2 linked regions of the Niabella yanshanensis genome follow. The protein of the gene in region 1 interacts with the protein of each later gene in a pairwise test. Links are inferred from orthologs where the notes say so. Each region holds a gene or a part of one and is shown in the gene's direction. Other genes may lie near its edges.

What was found.
Region 2: the proteins of ruvC (region 1) and ruvA interact in binary tests that used the Escherichia coli proteins (3 or more experiments, as listed by UniProt). The link is inferred for Niabella yanshanensis from one-to-one orthologs.

Annotation. Positions count from the first base shown.
Region 1 is NZ_CP139960.1:4,091,685-4,101,887, forward strand. What follows is about bases 7,143-9,943. They hold ruvC (crossover junction endodeoxyribonuclease RuvC), read left to right. Parts: upstream 7,143-8,164; coding sequence 8,165-8,722; downstream 8,723-9,943. Other genes in these bases: U0035_RS17005 (DUF3108 domain-containing protein), read right to left, coding at 7,143-7,153; U0035_RS17010 (lysylphosphatidylglycerol synthase transmembrane domain-containing protein), read right to left, coding at 7,143-8,135; U0035_RS17020 (hypothetical protein), read left to right, coding at 8,765-8,971; U0035_RS17025 (nucleotidyltransferase), read left to right, coding at 8,997-9,482; atpB (F0F1 ATP synthase subunit A), read left to right, coding at 9,580-9,943. Outside these bases: U0035_RS16970 (PPK2 family polyphosphate kinase), read left to right, coding at 1-8; large conductance mechanosensitive channel protein MscL, read left to right, coding at 68-451; U0035_RS16980 (segregation and condensation protein A), read left to right, coding at 526-1,320; U0035_RS16985 (OsmC family protein), read left to right, coding at 1,389-1,802; U0035_RS16990 (aromatic hydrocarbon degradation protein), read right to left, coding at 1,876-3,378; U0035_RS16995 (hypothetical protein), read right to left, coding at 3,436-4,446; proS (proline--tRNA ligase), read left to right, coding at 4,727-6,205; more of U0035_RS17005, read right to left, coding at 6,329-7,142; more of U0035_RS17010, read right to left, coding at 7,140-7,142; more of atpB, read left to right, coding at 9,944-10,203.
Region 2 is NZ_CP139960.1:4,288,894-4,299,540, reverse strand. What follows is about bases 608-3,391. They hold ruvA (Holliday junction branch migration protein RuvA), read left to right. Parts: upstream 608-1,597; coding sequence 1,598-2,185; downstream 2,186-3,391. Other genes in these bases: U0035_RS17875 (Mrp/NBP35 family ATP-binding protein), read left to right, coding at 3,062-3,391; U0035_RS17880 (carboxypeptidase-like regulatory domain-containing protein), read right to left, coding at 2,328-2,960; U0035_RS17890 (beta-ketoacyl-ACP synthase III), read right to left, coding at 608-1,496. Also shown: U0035_RS17895 (GNAT family N-acetyltransferase), read right to left, coding at 1-431; more of U0035_RS17890, read right to left, coding at 504-607; more of U0035_RS17875, read left to right, coding at 3,392-4,114; U0035_RS17870 (MutS-related protein), read right to left, coding at 4,077-5,402; U0035_RS17865 (DUF5683 domain-containing protein), read right to left, coding at 5,423-6,019; dapB (4-hydroxy-tetrahydrodipicolinate reductase), read right to left, coding at 6,173-6,889; U0035_RS17855 (DUF5683 domain-containing protein), read right to left, coding at 6,918-7,613; U0035_RS17850 (ParB/RepB/Spo0J family partition protein), read right to left, coding at 7,655-8,572; U0035_RS17845 (ParA family protein), read right to left, coding at 8,650-9,450; U0035_RS17840 (metallophosphoesterase), read left to right, coding at 9,746-10,647. UniProt on the Escherichia coli protein: The RuvA-RuvB-RuvC complex processes Holliday junction (HJ) DNA during genetic recombination and DNA repair.

The DNA of each region.
Region 1 (10,203 bases):
GAAGTTAAACCTTGACGCAGATGGAGGATAGCTCTATATTTGTTTATATAAACCAAATTTTTAAATTATGGGATTCTTAAAGGAATTTAAAGAGTTTGCCGTTAAAGGAAATGTTGTTGATCTGGCGGTAGCGGTAGTAATAGGCGGCGCCTTTGGTAAAATTGTAACCTCATTGGTTGAAGATATTATCACACCCGCGATATTGACACCGGCATTGGAAAAAGCAAATCTGAAAAACCTGAGTGAGTTAACATTTCCGGGTACAGCCATCAAATATGGTAACTTCCTGTCTCAGGTGCTGTCTTTCATTATTATTGCTTTTGCATTATTCCTGATTGTTAAGGCCGTAAATAGTTTTAAGCGGAAGGGGGAAGCGCCGCCACCTGCAGGACCGTCTTCAACTGATCAGTTGTTAATGGAAATTCGCGACGAATTGAAAAAAAGGCCCTGATTGGCTGCTTAAATATTAATTTCGTGAAGTCCTGCTTTGACGGCAGGACTTTATTATTCTAAAATAGATATGTAGTGACAAACTCCACTTACCAGATAAAGTTATCTCAGTTTGAAGGTCCGTTCGATCTGTTACTTTTTTTTATTGAACGCGATGAGCTGGATATCTATAACATTCCCATTACCCAGATTACAAACGATTTTCTCGATTACATTCACAACCAGGATGCGCTGAACATAGAATTGTCCAGCGAGTTCATACTGTTTGTATCTACCTTGATGCGTATTAAGGCAAAGATGCTGATACCACGCAAAGAGCTGGATGCACAAGGAAATGAGATCGATCCGCGTGAAGAGTTAGTAAGCAAATTACTGGAGTATAAGAAGTTTAAAGAGGCTGCAGCCTTAATGGCGGAAAAAGAAGCGCTCCGGATGCTGATGATCAAACGGGGAAATATTCAGAAAGAGCTTTCTCATGTAGGAGAAGAAGCAGGAGAGGGCACTGAGATACAGGCTTTATCGCTTTTTAAATTGATGAAGGCTTTTGAAAAGGCCATGCAGAAATATAGTGATCGAATTAATAAGCCGGTTCATACGGTTGTGCAATACAGCTATACTATGGAAACCAGCCGTGGGCAGGTTCTCAATTTAGCGCAGGCTGCAAAAAAAGTATCTTTCGAAAAGTTGTTTGAAGTGGCCGAAAACCGCGTTCAGGCCATCTTCATGTTTCTTTCGGTATTAGAGCTGGTGCAACAGAGCTTTTTGAAAATCATGATCGGGGAGGGGAAAAATAATTTCATCCTTGAATTCGTTGAGCCGGAAGACCGCGACCCGGATATAGAGGTAAGTGATGTTTCCTCATTTGATTAACAGGAACTGTTTTTGCTTATATATGAGCTACGTCTCTAAAACATTATAAAAAATAAAAACTACAACAAATGAAACGCTTCGCAACAGCCAACTGGCAGGGATCGGGTAAAGAAGGTAAAGGAACTAATTCTACCCAATCGGGTGTGTTAAACAACGCCCAGTACTCTTTTAAAACCCGCTTCGAAGACGGAAACCCGGGCACAAACCCGGAAGAACTGGTAGCTGCTGCTCATGCCGGCTGTTTTACCATGAAGCTGAGCTTTGTATTAAACGAAGCAGGTTTTACTGCCGATAATATTGATACTAAATGCACGATCGATTTCCAGGATGGCGCTATTGTGGAAAGCCATTTGGATATTACAGCTACCATTCCCCGAATTGATGATACGCAATTTCAGGCAGCTGTAAAAAATGCAGAAGAAAATTGCCCGATCAGTAAGTTATTAAACACTAAAATTACCTCAACAGCTACTTTAGCTTAAGATAATTATATACGCACAAAAAAATCCCCCGTTCAAATTAACGGGGGATTTTGGTATATAAATGTTTGATTGCCTAAATTTTAAAACCTAGCGTTAAGAGAACTCTGGAATTATTGCTTTTGATCTGTGCCGGGAAAAAATCATTTGAGGTTAAACGATAAGGAAACAACACATCTTTTCCAAAGCTATGTACATATCCTAAATCGATGAAGAAACCTTTGTTGCGGTATCCCAGGCCGCCTGTACCTTGTACCAGCTCGCCTTTTTCACCAGCAATATTTTTATAAGGATTGCCATAATAAGCACCCCCAAAACGAACTGCAATAGTATTAAATTTCAACTCAGCACCCAATCTTGCATTTACGGCTCCTTTGTAGGCGTTGTCTATTGCATTATTCAATGGACGGAAATAGTCGTTATTGGCGCCGCGGTCATCTCTTGTAGTGCGAAAATTAGACGCCATATAATTTACGTATTCAACGTCGCCTGAAATAAAACCTTTTTGGCTATTAACATCATTTACATTGCCAAACAGCAAAGAGAAGCTCCCCATGAATTTGTAAGGGGTGTTAAGGTTATAGTCATATACCAGTTCTTTGCTGGTATTTTGCTGATCAACATCATCAAGATTAGCACCAGCGGTTGCTACATAGCTATCACTTAAAGAATAAAATGTTGGGGAGTGCGCAGCAAAACCCAGTCTTAAATTGTCAGTCGCTTTAAAAACAACACCTGCTTTTACGTTAATGCCAACCCCTTTTGTAATCAGGTCATCGTCAAACCATGCAGCATCAAAACCATTGTTGGTTGTTTCCGGGTCCTGCTCAGTATATTGCCTGGTGGCGCCATATCTCAACATAGGGATACCAATGGTACCTCCAAGAAATACCCTGTCATTTAAATTGGCCGCACCTGCAATTGCCAGCTCTGTAATGCCGCCGTTAGTAGCAATTACTTGTCTTTGCTCAAGGCCACTGGCTATTGCTAAATCTACAGCCGCAGAGGAGAGGTCAATATCGCCGTTGGGTTTTTGCGTTTCTTTAATCCAACCTGATTGTACTGCCAGTTCGGAACCATATTCATTCGTCCCGTTATTGGCTACAATATCATCGATAAAATAATCAGCCATAGAAGTACGGCTTAATTGTCCTCCTTTATTGGTGTAAACAACCCGGTTATTAAAGTCGGCCAGTCTGTTAATTGCAATACCGAATGCAGAACTTTTCAAAGAACCGCCTCCATATGAAGGTTTACCTAAAACAAAACCCGTAGTTCCCAGGAAGCCCGAAGATTGGTTTTCTTTTTGAGATACCCCCAGGTAGGTACTGTTGTTATTTAAAAAGTTACCACCACCAGAAATCACAAAGTCGCCGGTTTTATAGAAGCCAATATTGGCCGGGTTAGAAAAGATGGTAGATATTTCTCCACCGATAGCACCATTGGCGTTACCAATAGCCTGTGAGCGGGCTGTTCCCGAGGCCTGTAGCCAGGAATACCGTAAGGCGTCCTCAGGTGTTTGTGCCTGGGAGGCAGTATATGCAGCTACAAGCGTAGCAGCCAGGAAAATTTTTTTCATGTATAAAATTTAATAGGTTTAAAGTAGTGACAGAACTCTGTTCGTAAACGGCATGATTTAAAATCTCCTGCCACTTCCGCCACCACCGCCTGAACCTCCTCCGCCACGGCTTCCACCGCCACCGCCGCCCGAAGGCGCTGAGTAAGAAGGAGATGAAGATGGTTGAGAGTAACTGGGTTGGTTGTTATTCCTTGGTGCAGAATAAACGTCACGGCTATAAGTTTGCCCCTGGTTGTAAGAACGGTTATAACTTCCAGTATTAACCGAGCGTCCGTAGGAGCCCGAATTGCGGGTATTGGTGCTTACACTGGCATTGCTTCTTACCCCATAAGTACTTCTGTAAGTACCTCCGGTAGGATTGATATATCCCGGGGTAGTACGTCCGCTGCCGGTACCCATGCTCACGTTTCCTCTACCTCCATAGCTGCCCAGATTGGTGTTGGTGCGCGGACCGTAATCTGCCCTGCGACCCGCAATTACACCGCCGCCATACCAGCCACCCCAGCCCCAGCCGGGTCCGTACCAGCCATTGTACCAGGGGTCATACCAGCCACCCCAGCCGCCCCAGCCAAAGCCACCGCCCCAACCGGCATACCAGGGACTATTCCAACCCCAGCCGGCGCCCATACCCCAGCCGCCCCAGCCAAATCCTCCACCCCAGCCCCAGCCGGAGTACCAGGGGTTGTACCACATGTTCCAGTAACTTACAGGGCTCCAGGGATTATTCCAATACCAGGGGTCATTCCAATACGCCCAGTTATTATAATAACTGAAATTATAGCGGTCGCCATAATAATACCAGTCATTTAAATCACTCCAGCGGTTGCGGTTGCGCACTTTCATACGCAGGTAGCGGTCGTCATAATCTTCGTATTCCTCATCTGCATCATCATAGGTACGATACCGCCTTTCATCGGTTTTCTTAATTTTCGCATATTCCTCCTCCGTAGGGGCGGGCGAACTATACACGTCATCTGGTGTTTGCCCGGTTCGGTAGGCGGTAGAACAGCTGGCTAATGCCACCGTTATACCTACCAGAAACAGCAGGGTTGTAGATCTTATTTTCATTTTGGCCATTTATATATATTTAATAATTGTTTTAATTCGGCTTAAAATTTACATTTGCGATCCCTAAAACAGCAATTTGTAAAAATACACATTCTCTATTAATTGGTGTGACGCTGAAATGTGATAAAAGGATGCACAATTTGCTTTTAATTCACAACATTTTTTGTTAAAAAAAGTTGCTGTGCAAAATAGGGCGTTAAATCGGATAATGAGGGGGGAAACAAACAAGAATATAGATAACCAGCCTATTAATTAACTGGTTTTAAAACATAACATAATTATGAGCAAAGAAATTACACCAAGGCAGCAAGATTACTCACAGTGGTATAACGACCTGGTGCTAAAAGGAGGGTTGGCTGATTACTCTGCGGTGAGAGGTTGTATGGTAATTAAGCCCTATGGGTTTACCCTTTGGGAGAATATGCGAGACGCGTTGGATAAGATGTTTAAGGATACCGGACACGTGAATGCGTATTTCCCGCTTTTTATACCTAAGAGCTTTTTGAGTAAAGAGGCGGCTCATGTAGAAGGCTTTGCTAAAGAATGTGCGGTAGTTACTCATTACCGCCTGAAAAATGATCCTGATGGCAAGGGTGTGGTGGTAGACCCTGAAGCAAAACTGGAAGAAGAGCTGATCGTGCGTCCCACCAGTGAAACAATTATATGGAATACGTATAAAGACTGGATCCAGTCTTACCGTGACTTACCCATTTTGGTAAATCAGTGGGCCAATGTGGTGAGATGGGAGATGCGTACCCGCCTGTTTTTGCGTACAGCCGAGTTTTTATGGCAGGAAGGACATACCGCACATGCCACGCAGGAAGAAGCAGAAATTGAAGCAAAAAAAATGCTGGATGTTTATGCCGAGTTTGTAGAAGAATTTATGGCTGTCCCCGTAATAAAAGGGGTAAAAACTGAAAGTGAGCGTTTTGCAGGGGCTGTAGATACTTATTGTATAGAAGCTTTAATGCAGGATGGCAAGGCTTTGCAGGCCGGCACCTCGCATTTCCTGGGGCAGAATTTTGCCAAAGCATTTGATGTACAGTTTTTAACCAAAGAGAATAAGCAGGAATATGTTTGGGCTACGAGCTGGGGCGTAAGCACCAGGTTGGTTGGCGCCCTGGTAATGGCACATAGTGATGATGAAGGATTAGTGTTACCTCCGCGAATTGCTCCATTGCAGGTGGTAATTGTACCCATTTATAAAGGCGAAGAGCAAAAAGCATTGATTGATGCCAAGGCCGATGAAATCCTGGCCGATCTAAAAACAATAGGTATCAGAGCCAAGTACGATGGTAATGACAATAACAGACCGGGCTGGAAATTTGCTGAATATGAATTGAAAGGCGTTCCTGTTCGTGTTACTTTGGGTGCCAGAGATCTGGCTAATAACCAGATCGAGATCGCTCGCAGGGATACAAAAACCAAGGAATTGATTCATGCAGATGGCATCAGCCAGTATATTGACGGATTATTACTGGACATCCAGAACAACATGTTTAAAAAGGCAAAAACTTACAGGGATGAGCATATTACCCAGGCAGATTCCTGGGATGAGTTTGTTCAGTTATTAGATGATAAAGGCGGCTTCATTTTAGCCCACTGGGATGGTACTGCTGAAACGGAGAACGAGATTAAAGAAAAAACAAAAGCCACTATTCGTTGTATTCCCATTGATGATATGGGATTGGAAGAAGGTGTATGTGTGCTGAGTGGCAAACCTTCTAAACGACGGGTGCTTTTCGCGAGGGCATACTAATAAAACAAGAATCTGTTTGCAGCCAGGGAATTTCAAAAAGTTTCCTGGCTTTTTATTGAACTACCTGCAACAAAAAAGATCTCCCGGAGGAGATCTTAAAAAGATTTGGCCAAAGCCTGTATTTTAATTCTTTTTGATTAAGGCAGTCATGGGATTGCGCAGGTTTTCAAAGCTGGTCATGTCAATGCGCACTTTACCTACGATAATCGGACTTTCTATCCGGATAGGTACATGATTCGCATCGTCTGTTACCCAGACCGTCATTTGCTCGCCGCCTTCAAAAATGGTTCCTTTAATGGTTAAAGGTTTGAATTTGATTGTATTGAATTTGCCATACTTAGTACTAATCACCTCTTTCCCCAGGTATCTCACGTACATAGAATGGACCTCGTTATCAAGAAATACGTTGAAGGGTATTCTGTCATTCACTTTCAGGCCATTAAAATTAATGTTTCTCGCGTAAAAAACTGCACTCACCACATCATGTGCACAGGCAGGTATTTTAAACACACCCTCACTGCTTATAGCTGTGTTAGCCGACCGGTTAAAATTGACGTTCTGATATTTTTTATATCCTCCTTCATTAACATTTCTTACGAATTTGAGTGGTAACAGGCTTTCAGCATCCATAAAGGTTTCGTAAGTATCTCTGGCTTTATAAGCCCATTCATAGGACGGTAATGTATAACCTTCACCTACTACATGGTAAACGCTTCTGCCATTTAGCTTCTCCAGGGTAGTTGTAAAAGACCCCGCTCCGGCGCTTACATTAATTAGTTTGGCTGCTGTGTAATAAACAATAAAACCTACTTTTTCTCCGGCCTTAAAAGCCGTGTTGTTAATGCCACATTTTTGAACAGGTTCGTTTTTTTCAACGGCAGGCAACTTTGTATTAGCCAGGGCAGCAATAGCAAACAGAGAGAGTACAGATAATTTAAGTGCTTTCATTTCTTTTTTTAAAAATATTTTTAATACCCAATATCAGCAGGCTCCCGATAAGCGCAGGAAATACCAGGTTGATTAACCATATACTTAACGAAGTTAAGCTTACACCCAAATGGTTGGTTGTAAATAATCCCATAAGCTGGATGCTCAATTCGTTTTTTAAGCCCAAATCAGTAAAAAGTGCAATGGTTGGTATAATCGCCATTACTAAAAACATCACACTTATTCCCATCCAGCTCTGTAATATGCTTACGTTTACGTCGAACAGCTGAAACAGTAAAAAATACTGCAGGCTGAATATCGCAAACCGTACTACAGATAAAGACAAGAACTTCACGAGTAACGTTGCATTGATATGCTCAATAGCCTCAATGGCCCAGGCAAACTTACTCACCTGTGGCAATTTATCAATAATTTTTATTAGCCAGGGCAAACGGAAATAAAATAACAGTAGTGTAACAGTAATAACGGCCGAAACCCATAAAAAAGCATTCACAAATGCTTGTGTTGCAATGCCTGCCAACACCAGGTCCTGCCTGATGCACAGCAGGGCCGCTAATCCGGCAGCAAAAGTAACAATCAGTTGACTCATATTAGCTACAACTGTCAGCGAAATGGCCTTAATACGGTTCCCTTCGCTCATATAGAGCACGCGCCCTATATATTCACCTACACTGTTAGGAGTGCTGATGGAAAATGAAATCCCGGAAAGAATAGCTTTAAAAGCCCTGCCGAAGCTGATATGCTGTATTCGTTTCACCGCAAGCATCCATTTGTAGGCTTCCAGGCTCCAGTTAACGGTCATCAGGAGTACGGTTATCACGAGAAACCAGATATTGGAGCTACCAAGCGACAATTTAATTCGGGAGAGTGATTCCTCCACGCCTTCCTGTCGGCTGATCTGGTTATAAATCGACCATGCCAGCCAAATAAAGAGTACCGGACCTAGAAAGTAATTGATGAATATTTTGATATTTTTGTTCACCTTCACAAGGAGGTAAAAATAATATCTGTTTGCAAGAATCTTCCAAAATAATATTGGGTATTGATCCGGGAACGATCATTATGGGTTATGGGATTATCGCGTGCCACCGCCAGAAAATACAATTGCTGGAAATGCACGCATTGAAGTTACCGGCTAAAAAGAACAATTACGAAAGATTAAACCTGATCCATCAGAAAGTAACGGACCTGATTAAAACCTATCAACCAACCGAATTTGCGATCGAGGCGCCTTTTTTTGGCAAAAACGTGCAAAGTATGCTGAAGCTGGGTCGTGCGCAGGGCGTGGCCATAGCGGCGGCCATGCATCATAACCTGCCTATTACCGAATATTCTCCCAAAAAGGTAAAGCTGGCCGTTACCGGAAATGGCAACGCAGATAAGGAGCAGGTATGGAAAATGCTGAAGCAAACGATGAATATCAAAGAATTACCGCAGTATTTTGACGCTACAGATGCCCTGGCAGTAGCCGTGTGCCATCATTACCAGATCTTATCGCCTATTCCTTCTGCGGGAAATTTTAAAGGTTGGGGCGATTTTATCAAGAAAAATCCCCAAAGGGTAAAGTAGCTCACTCTAACTACCCGAAAAATTGAGTAAATTGCAGGTAAGATGGCTGGTAACGAAAAACAATATATAACAGAGGAAGAAGATGATTTGTCGTCGGTGGTAAATGAGCCGGAAGATTCTGGGTTTGAGAAAGCTGAAAATGATTTACTACGTGCTGCTTTAAAACGAACTTACAAGGAACGCTTTTTAGTTATGACCACTTTAATGAAAAGAAGCGTTATGTTTAAAAATGCGAAAATTACTTATTAGCCTTACGACTAAATAGCGGGCTCTTATGGACATATTTGACACCGAGTTGTTAGAGTTTTGGAGCTATCTTAACAAACATAAAGTGAAATACATTATGGTTGGCGGCGTTGCTATCAATTTTAACGGATACCAGCGCAGTACCGAAGATGTTGATGTTTGGCTTAAGGACACAAAAAGCAACAGAGAAAAATTTCGAAAGGCATTCGAAGAGTATTCCGGCGAAAATTATTACATGATCGCCACCATGCAAATCGTACCAGGTTGGACTTATTTCCATCTCAATAATGGTTATCGGTTGGATTTAATAACGAATATGAAAGGGCTGGAAGGGTATTCTTTTGAGCAATGTCTGAAATTGGCGGGTGTGGCGGATATTGATGATGTTCTTGTTCCTTTTTTACATATTAATCATCTTATTGCCAATAAAAAAGCAGTAAACCGCCCTAAAGATCAGATAGATATTATTTATTTGGAAAGAATAAAGGAACTAAGAGAAAAAGAGAACCTCTAGCAGAAGGACAGGAAACTGCTATTTCTTAACTTTTCAATCGCCAAATCGGCCAATTTTCCCATACTCCCCTTATCTTTGCGCCAAATTTCACCGAATTATGGGTTCAAACGGCTTCAAATCCTTTCTAGTAGCGGCTTTCAGCCTGTTTTTAGTATTTGCAGGGCAATCGGCTTTTTCACAACATGAGGGAGGGCATGAAGCTGCTCCGGCAGAGCAGCACGAGGCTGGCGAACATGGCGCAGCTGCAGAATCGGCTTTTAACCCTGGTGAAGCTATTTTGCACCACATTGCAGACTCCCACGAGTTCCATTTTTTCTCTTTTAAAAAGAGCGATGGCAGTGAATTTCACGCAACTTTACCTTTACCGGTTTTAGTATATTCTCCGCAGAGAGGTTTTTCGGCCTTTATGTCTTCCAACTTTCATCATGGGCATGAAGTTTATAATGGTTATAAATTAGAGCATGATAAAATAGTGCCTGTTGATGCAAACGGGAATGTAGATGAGTCTGTGAAAGTTTTCGACTTTTCTATTACTAAAAACGTATCGCAAATGTTATTAGCGCTGATCGTTTTAGTATTGATATTAACCTCTTTGGCTAAAAAATACCTGAAAGGTGAAGGTGTTACTTCAGCTCCTAAAGGTTTCCAGAATGCGGTAGAGCCGGTTATTACTTTTGTGCGTGACGATATTGCGAAACCTAATCTCGGACCGAAGTATAAA
Region 2 (10,647 bases), 200 kb from region 1 along the record:
CATTCACCGTCAAATGACGCATTATATTTTTTGTAAAAATTGATAGCAGGCTCGTTCCAGTCCAACACCTGCCAGCACATTCTCCTGAGTCCTTTTTTACGGGCTTCGTCAATCAATGCCTCGAATAACAGCTTTCCTATTCCTTTCCCTCTCATCTCTTCGGTAACCAATATATCCTCGAGGTACATAGCCTGGCCTTTCCAGGTAGAAAACCTTATATAATATAAAGCGAAGGCTACTATCCTGCCCTCGTATTCGGCTACAAAGCCCCACCAAACAGGATTGGCTCCAAACCCACTTTCCGAAAAATGGTCCAGGCTTACCGTAACTTCCGCCGGAGCCTTTTCATACTCGGCCAACTCCCGCACCAATTCTAAAATGCGTGAACAATCAGGCGCTTCCGCAGGGCGTATTTTTATATCAGATGACAAAGAGTAAGTAATAAGTAATGAATAATGAGTGATAATTAAATAACCCGGAACCTTAAACTACAAACATTGGCTTTAATATGCCCAGTCAATAAGTGTAGCACCCCAGGTAAATCCGCCACCGAAGGCCGCAAGTACCAGCTTATCGCCTTTTTTCAACCGGCTTTCCCACTCCCACAAGCACAAAGGAATAGTAGCTGCCGTGGTATTGCCATATTTTTGGATATTGATCATTACCTTTTCTTTAGGCAAACCAATACGATTGGCTGTCGCATCAATAATACGCAGGTTGGCCTGGTGCGGTACCAGCCAGGCAATATCATTACCGGTTAAGTTGTTTCTTTCCAGAAGCTCTGCACTTACATCAGCCATTCCTTTTACGGCAAACTTAAATACAGTCTGCCCTTCCTGGTAAGCGTAATGCTCCCGGTTGGCTACTGTTTCGGCGCTGGCAGGATAAGCGCTGCCACCAGCCTTCATCCTTAAGTACTGAGCTCCGCTCCCGTCACTTTTCAACAGGCTGTCTTTTATACCCAATCCTTCCTCGTTGGGCTCTAACAGGGCCGCGCCGGCACCGTCCCCGAAAATAATACAGGTAGTTCTGTCTGTATAATCAACAATGGCGCTCATTTTATCGGCGCCTACAACTATTACTTTTTTGTAACGACCGCTTTCAATCAGGGCCGTCCCCTGCGTAAGCGCGTACAAAAAACCTGAACATGCCGCAGACACATCATACCCGAAAGCATTAACTGCGCCTACTTTATGAGCTACGAGATTCGCTGTTGCCGGGAACACCATATCCGGCGTTACGGTTGCAACGATAATACAATCTACTTCGGTAGCATCAATGCCACGCTTTTCCAGCAATCCCTTCACAGCAGGCACAATCATTTCACTTACCCCTTTTCCTTCACCTTTCAATATCCTTCTTTCCTCGATACCAGTCCGGGTACGTATCCACTCATCGTTGGTCTCCACTATTTTTTCAAGATCGAAATTTGTTAGTTTATCTTCTGGAACATAGCCGTTAACCGCTGTGATTGCCGCTGTAATTTTGTTCGCCATTGCTTTCTTAAAAATATTTTGCCGAAGTACTCCTTCGGGGACGCCAAAGGTAGTGGAATTTATGATTTGTGATTTATGATTTGAAATTTGATATTTGACAAATGATCAGCTATTTAAAAGGAACATTTGTAAATATTACACCATCAGCCACGATCGTAGATATTGGCGGCATCGGATACGAGGTTAACATCAGCCTTAATACCTATTCGAAAATACAAAACCAGGAAAAAGGCTTATTGTATACACATGTTATTATAAAAGAAGATGCGCATCTCCTTTACGGATTTAGCGATATACAGGAAAAGGACATATTTTTATTATTAATAAGTGTCTCGGGTATCGGGGCCAATACGGCTCGCCTGATCCTGTCTTATATGAAGCCGGAAGAAGTAAGTTCCGCTATTTTACATGAAGACAGTAAAGCACTGGAGCGGATCAAAGGCATCGGCAAGAAAACAGCGGAAAGAGCTGTTTTAGAGCTCAAGGACAAAATAGGCAAACAGCATACAGATATTGTAATAACACCAGGTAAATCAACCGTATCTTCTGTAAAGCAAGATGCGCTCGAAGCGCTGCTGGCACTGGGCATCAACCGCCAACAGGCAGAACAAAACCTGTCGAAACTACTGCAGGCAGAACCTGAACTCGCTTTGGAAGACCTGATCAAGAAAGTATTGAAGGAATTGTAACGGGATGCGGGATATTAGATACCAGATATTAGATACCAGATATTAGATACGAGATGTATAGGGAATACGGGATAATAATAATTTCCCGCCGGGAGTTATCTATTATCCACTGCCTATTAACTACTCACTATTCCCCTTCACCTTATTTCCGCTTAAAATCCCCCCGCTTCCAGGCGTTGATAAATTCGGCCCAGGCTGCCGGGCTGAATATATTCATAGGCGGTATCTGTCCCTGGTAACGGGCGCGTTGAAATACGTTATTCAATTGCCGGTTGGTCATTTCCCGGCCATCCTGCGGCAATTTGGCTAAATACGCTCTTCTGGCTTCGGGGGTATTGGCCTTCCGGAGTATCTCCAATTCATCTTCCGCAATGGGGACGTTAACGAAATCCCTGGCAAACTGCTCCGGTGTTGGCCGGGGCCTGATAATTGCTACAGGCAGAAATGCAGTATCCTGTACCAGGGTTTTTACAATGCTATATTGGCTGCCTTTTAAAGTATCGGGAACATGGACCGAACCAGGCAGAAAGCTGACGTGCGAAAATTCGATCACATCGCCTTTTAGTACTGCAATTGAAAAAACGCCCTCATTATTAGTGATGGTTCCTCTTTTGGTTCCTTTTACGGTTACGCTCACGGCAGGAATTGCTTCCAGGCTATCAGCAGTCATGATCACCCCAAAAAGCTGAACCACAGAATCACGGGCTTTTTCAAATTGCGCGCTTGCCGCGGTTACCCCCATTAAAAAGCTAACTAAAAACAATATCTTCTTCACTGCGCCAAAATTAAGTACATGATTTTTAATAAAGACAACAATTTGGCTGCATAGGTGTTTAACTTTGGCATTTATATTTGAATTTAACATAAGCTTTAATAATGACGAAGGAAAAAGTATTGGATGCGTTAAAAACAGTATATCATACTGGCAATGAAAAAGATATTGTAAGCGCAGGTATTGTACAGGATCTGACTATCGAAAAGTATTATATTTCATTTAGCCTTATTGTTGACACCAACGATGCGGACCTCAGGTTAAAGCTTAAGAGTGAAGCCATTAAAGCTATTAAAGAACAGGTTAATAAAGACGCGATCATAAAAGTAGCATTTCAAAATAAGCCTGTGGCAGATACCGTTTATGAGCAGGAGCAAAACGCGCCCCTTTCGGGCGTAAAAAAGGTAATTGCGGTGATAAGTGGTAAGGGCGGTGTAGGCAAAAGCACGGTATCCGCCAACCTGGCACTGGCACTGGCAGAATCCGGCGCCAAAGTAGGCCTCATGGATGCAGATATTTATGGCCCCAGCGTTCCCATTATGTTTGGCGTACGCGGAGAGCGTCCCTTAATGAAAGATGTAAATGGCAAAGGAGTCATTGTTCCGCTGGAACGATTTGGTATCCGGCTCCTGAGCATTGGATTATTAGTAGATGAAAGCAAGGCCGTGGTGTGGCGCGGCCCCATGGCCAGCAGCGCTATCCGCCAGTTTGTTACCGACGTCGACTGGGGGAACCTGGATTACCTGATCGTAGACATGCCTCCAGGCACCGGAGACATACACCTTACCCTGCTTCAAATGATCAAAGTTTCGGGCGTTGTGATTGTAAGCACCCCGCAGGATGTAGCGCTTGCGGATGCTAAAAAAGGTATTGCCATGTTCGGCCAGGCCCAATTAAATGCAAGAATACTGGGACTGGTAGAAAACATGAGCTACTTCACACCGGCCGAACTACCTGATAATAAATATTACATTTTCGGCAAAAAGGGTGCTCAAAAGCTGGCCGAACAATACGAATTGCCCTTCCTGGGAGAAATACCTCTGGTGCAAAGTATCCGCGAAGGCGGGGATATCGGCATCCCGGTAATGGTAAGTGATGATGAAGTGAGTAAAAAAGCTTTCAGGGATTTGGCGAGCGAGGTAGAAAGCCGCGCCTGACAACATTTTTAGTAGTAGTTGTTTGCAAAAGATCGTACAGTCCTTCTTTTGCAAAAAGAAGCTGGCCAATTTTAAGATCAGACCAGCCTGGTTTTACCTGATAGGTGAAAACAGGAATTCCATTGTTTACTGCGCAATCAACATAGCAGGTATCAATGTTGTTTTCCGCTATAGCCTCTACATCTTTAAGCTGGTGTAAATGAGTTGAAATTAAGAATGAAGAAGGTTTAAACCGGGCTAGTCCATTGATTGTAGCTTTACTAACCTCAATAGCATCTTCGATATTGGTGCCTTTAAAAAGTTCGTCGAAAATGGCAAAACATCTTACACCTGCGATTGCCTTTTCTACGACCTCCTTCAATCTTACTATTTCCAGCATAAAATGGCTGTAACCATTCATCATATCGTCGTAATGATTGATAGAGACCGTAATCAAATTGTAGAACGGCGTTTGCACTGCAGTTGCAGGAACAGCCATACCGACATGTGCCAGGTAAACACAAATACCAATTGCTTTTAAAAAGGTAGATTTCCCTGACATATTAGGACCCGTTAGCAACAAAACGTTATTCTTTCCAGAAAAATCATTCTTCACAGGGTTTATCAAAAGAGGGTGATAAACACCTTTAAGTACCAGGCCCCGCTCTTCAAAAACAGGGAAACAAAATCCATATTTCAATACAGATTTACTAATTGATACATACGCCTCGAAAACGGCAAAGTGTTTAAAAAAGCGTTCTATCTCACCATTCTTCTGCTTCTCCCCAATAATCCGGGCTAAAGCTTTCTGATCTTTTTTCTCAAAAGAGTCTTCCTTTATCCGCCCTTCATAATAGTTCAGATTAAATGAAGTAAAAAAATCATATAGTTTTCTAAGTTCTGTCTTATAAGCTTCGGGGAAAGGTTTTGTATCCAACTTCTTTACATAGTACACTTCAATTTCTCTGAACAATGTAACCAGCTGAATCAATGCTGACCGCGCGCGGCCCGTATCTCGTTTAGAAAAACCTATCCTAAGCAAAAGTACATTAGCATGACCTGCTTTATCCTGGCTATGCAGAAATTCATATACTTCATAAAAATCCGACTTCGAGTAAGAGTAGTTGGCTAACACGCCCTCATTAGTCATAAATCCTTTTACAATATCTTGCCGCTCCAGTATACTGACAACAGAATTCAGCGGTTTCCGGAAAAGTTCGTGTAGTTGTTCTTTTGCAAAATGATTTACAGTAAAATCGAACAAAGGCAAAATTTCTTTTTCTATGCTTAAATCTTCTATTGCATTCATTAGTCTTGGTTTTGGATAGATCAGTTATTTGTTTTCAGCACTACACTCAAACCTGCAGTACGCGAAGCTATATCAATAGAAGGTCGTATACCGAATGTAAGATCGTCTGATACATCAAAACGACTTAAATGGGCATCAACCGTTGCATCTACGACATTCAACCCCCAGGCAACTAGAAAGTATATACCCGAATAAACCATATTCTTCCTTGAATCATCCCGAATACTTTTTAACGTTTCAAGTCCCTGCCCATTACCCAGATATAACTTTACTACCCGATCCAATGCGAAATAACCGGTTGAATCTTTGCGATAACTGCCATCACTCATTAAATAATTACCAACCCTAACGCCTGTCTGAAATTTTTTGTACCAGTTAAGATAAGAGATCAACAAACCGCCGGTGAAACCCAATGCGCTGTAAACAACCGGCACCTTCCATGCTTTTCTATTATACACCTGTCCCCAGCCGGGCAAAATGGCCGAGCGAATGGCCGCCTTATGCGGTATGCGTTCTTTTTTGGTTTTAAACCCGCTGTCTTTGTGTTGAGCTATTAGCAAATACGGTAGAAGTAGCAATGCTACAACGGTAAGGGTTAGTCTTGTTTTTGTGTACATGTAACAAATAAAATGTACAAATACTTTATGCTAAGTTAAAGTGGCCTTACCTCCATGCTCTTTAACAAAACACTGTCTTATGCTTAACATCATTTCAATAAAAATAAAAACGCCCTACAAAGTAGCGCGTTTCCAATTCTGCCAATATATGTTTTACAAACCCAACACCTCTTTCATCGTAAAAATTCCTTTTTTATCTTTCAGGAATTCTGCTGCTACTACGGCACCGAGAGCAAATCCTTTTCGGCTATGAGCTGAATGCGTAATGGTGATATCATCGATCTCTGAAGAATAACGGATCGTATGCGTACCGGGATCAGGATCAATCCTTTTACTAACAATCAACAGTTCACCGGGTTGAGGCGTTACATCATTTACCCACTTCGTCATTGCCTGGTAGGTCTCCATTACTCCCTCGGCTAATGTAATGGCGGTTCCGCTGGGCGCATCCCGTTTTTGAGTGTGATGTATTTCCTCTAAAGACACATTATATTCTTTATGAGGATGCATTAATGCTGCCAGCTTTTTATTCAGCTCAAAAAATAAATTCACCCCCACACTAAAATTACTGGCATAGATAAAGGCCCCGTTGGCATCTGAACATAATTGTTCAATCTCCGGCATTTGATCCAGCCAACCGGTGGACCCGCTTACAAGAGGCACTCCCAACTCAATTGACTTCCTGATATTTTCATAAGCGGTATGCGGTCCGGTGAACTCAATGGCAACATCTGCCTTCGCTATATTTTCCTGATTAAAATCTGCGATATTACTCTCATCTATCTTTAAAACAATCTCATGTCCTCTTTCCAGTGCAATGGCTTCAATGGCTTTCCCCATTTTACCATAGCCGATCAATGCAATCTTCATAATTTCAATTAATATTTTATAGCCGGGTTTATTTAACTTTTAATACCAAACTAATGCCTGCTGTTTGCGCCATTTCACTGTAGCCGGGGTGTATTTTAAACGTCAGGTCGGGAGATACATCAAAGCTGCTCAAATGAGCCCCCACTGCAGCTTCCACCACATTTAGGCCCCATGCAATAACAAAATAGATGGCTGCATAGTCCACATTTTTCCTGAAATAGTCCCTGTTAGTACGTAAATACTCCGGCTGAATGCCCTGGCTTCCCTCAAAAAAAACGCGCTTCAGGCTTTCATACACCTTGCCATATGCAGCACCTGTCAATGAATCTTTCCCCTGCTGTATGTTGATGGCGACCCGGTATGCATATTTGGTACGGTTATACCAGGTTATATTGTTAACGAATATGCCACCGGTAATACCCAACGCGGCATAGATAACCGGTACTTTTACATACCAGAGCTTCTTATTATAGATCTGCCCCCAGCCTGGCAGAATAGCAGACCTGATTGCCGCTACCCTCGGGATGCGGGCATTGGGGTCTCTTAGCTTGGCGCTATCTGTTTCCCTGAAAGCGGGGTTTTTAATAGTGGGCTTTGGTACAGAGTCCTTTGCAGCCATTAACTGACGTGCAACTGTGGTATCAACAGTTTGCGCATGGGCACCACCCACCTGCAATAGTGTGTATAATAAAGCAGAAAGAAAAAGTTTTGTAACTACATGCATGGTGCAAATAAAATACAGATTAATCTATTGACACGTTAAAGTTAGTCGATAGACACGTTAAAGTTTTGCAACAGCTTATTGAGCTCTTCTACGGAATAATAATCAAAGGTAATCTGCCCGTTGCCCTTGGAGCTATGTTTCAACTTTACACGCGTATCAAACTGAGTTGCCAGTTTATCCTCAATACGCTGAAACGGGGCTGACAAGCTGCTTTTGGCCGGCTTCTTCGCTGCGCCGCTTTCTTTATAAAGGTTTCTTACGAGCTCTTCGGTTTGCCTTACAGACAATCCTTTTTCTTTAATTTCTTTATATATGAATAACTGCCTGTCTACTGTATCTACATTGATCAACGCACGTGCATGGCCCATTGAAATGACGCTGCTTCTCACTGCCAGCTGAATATCGGGCGGCAGCTTCAGCAACCTGATAAAATTGGCAACCGTGCTCCGGTCCTTACCCATTCTCTCCGCAACCTGGTCCTGCGTGTATTCCAGCTCGTCCATCATACGTTTGTAGCTTAAAGCTACTTCTACCGCATTGAGATCTTCGCGTTGTAAATTCTCCAGCAGGGCCAGCTCCAGCAACTCGGCATCATTGGCCTGCCTTATATAAGCCGGCACTTCTTTTAACCCCGCTATTTTTGAAGCACGCAGGCGGCGCTCACCCGCAATCAACCTGTATTTGCCGTTTGCCATTTTGGAAACGGTAAGCGGCTGAATGATGTCATGGATCCTGATCGATTGAGCCAACTCCTGTAATGCCTGCTCATCAAAATCAGTACGCGGTTGCTTAGGATTCGTCTCTATTTCCGACACAGGTATCTTGGAAATATTAGTTGCTGCCTCTACTACTGTTTTTTTTAGATCCCCGGTACCACTTTTCAACTCCGCGTCAATACTGCCCAGCAGCGAACGGATACCTTTTCCTAGTGCGTCTTTATTCGATTTTTGTGTAGCCATTTTTAGTTGATATGTTGACAGGTTTAAAAGTTCACAGGTTTATCCTTTTCAACTTATCAACCCTTCAACTTGTTAACTTATTCTAATATTTTCTCCTCGTTTGGAATTTTTGTAAGGTTATTCTTTTGTAAGATCTCTTTAGCCAGGTTTAAGTAGTTAACCGAGCCCTTACTATTGCCATCGTACAAAATTACCGGCTTGCCAAAGCTGGGCGCCTCGCTCAGTTTGGAATTCCGATGAATAATCGTGCTAAACACTAATTCATCAAAATGCCGGCGTACCTCGTTCACCACCTGGTTGCATAAACGCAGACGGGCATCATACATAGTCATCAATATCCCCTCAATCTTCAGATCCATATTAAGGCGGCTTTGTACGATCTTAATAGTATTCAATAACTTTCCTAGTCCCTCCAGGGCAAAAAACTCACATTGAACCGGCACTACCACCGACTGGGCAGCAGTTAAAGCATTTACGGTGATTAAGCCTAAGGACGGAGAGCAATCGATCACGATAAAATCATAATTATCCTGTACCGCCGCCAGAATTTCCTTCAGCACCGTTTCCCTGTTGGGATAATTGATCATTTCTATTTCAGCTCCCACCAGGTCAATATGCGAAGGAATCAGATCCAGGTTGGGAATGTCGCTTTTCAGTATAACGTTTTGAGCCGGGGTTTGATTGGCCATACAGTCGTAGAGGCTCTGCGTTATATTTTGCAGATCAAAACCCACCCCCGTGGTGCTATTTGCCTGTGGATCAGCATCTACCAGCAACGTTCTATATTCCAGCACTGCAAAACTGGCAGCCAGGTTTATAGCAGTTGTGGTTTTACCTACACCACCTTTTTGGTTTGCAACTCCAATTATTTTTGCCATAATTTCTTACCCGCGAATAAAGATTAATAAAGTGAAAAAACTCACCGATCGCGGCGAAACGCAAATGTAAACTTTTTGGGTCAACTGTTAATTAGATTGTGTCCTCCGGATCGTACTTCTTCGTTATTATTTAAAGGGATTTCCTTCTTAAAACGTCTACCAGTATATAATTCTGCGATTTTCTCCTGTAAGCCTGCTGGCCGGGAAGAAATTCCACCTATTTTTTGTTCATCTTATGTGTAATTCATGAATAAAAAATTTGATGTACGTTTGATGACAAAATAATATATTCAATATGCGCAATGGGCCTTTCTGGTGGATACTTATAGTTGCCATGATACTGATCGATTTGTACGTGTTCTTTTCTGTTCGGTCACTGTTTGTTTCCAGCACCAAAGGCCGGTTTATTTTTACGGTGGCTTATTGGGCTTTTTCAGCAATTGCGCTCATTTTACTAATATTCGTGCTACCCTATTTCCAGGCCAGCGAGCAACATAAGGCGCTGAGAAGCATTCTTTTTGTGTTGGTATTTGCGTTGTTCCTGGGCAAATTAATAGGAGCATTATTCTTCTTTGTAGACGACCTGCGCAGGGCGGTGCAATGGATCGCCGGCAAAATATTTTCCCCTAACAATGAAATTAGTGAGATTGCAGGTACAACCGGTGACCGTATATCCAGATCGTCATTCCTGACCTGGCTGGGCATTATCTCCGGCGGTACCATGTTTTCTTCTTTTATTTATGGCCTGAGCAACAAATACAATTACCAGGTAAAGAATATAAAAATCCCCTTTGCCAACCTCCCCGCTGCTTTTAAGGGTTTAAAAATTGTGCACATTTCCGATATCCATACAGGCAGCTTCACCAATTATAAGGCAGTAAACAAAGGCATTGATCTTATTTTGAGCCAGAACCCCGACCTGATATTATTTACCGGAGACCTGGTAAATAACAAAAGTGATGAAGTGGGTGAATACCAGAAAATATTTGGCCGCCTCAAAGCTCCAATGGGCGTTTACTCGGTATTGGGGAATCACGATTATGGCGACTATGTACAATGGAAAACGCAAACCGAGAAAGCTGAAAACCTGGATGCACTGAAAAAGATACACGCGGATATGGGTTGGCGGCTGTTATTGGATGAGCACCTGCCCCTGGAAAAGGACAATGCTACCATTGGCCTGGTTGGAGTACAAAA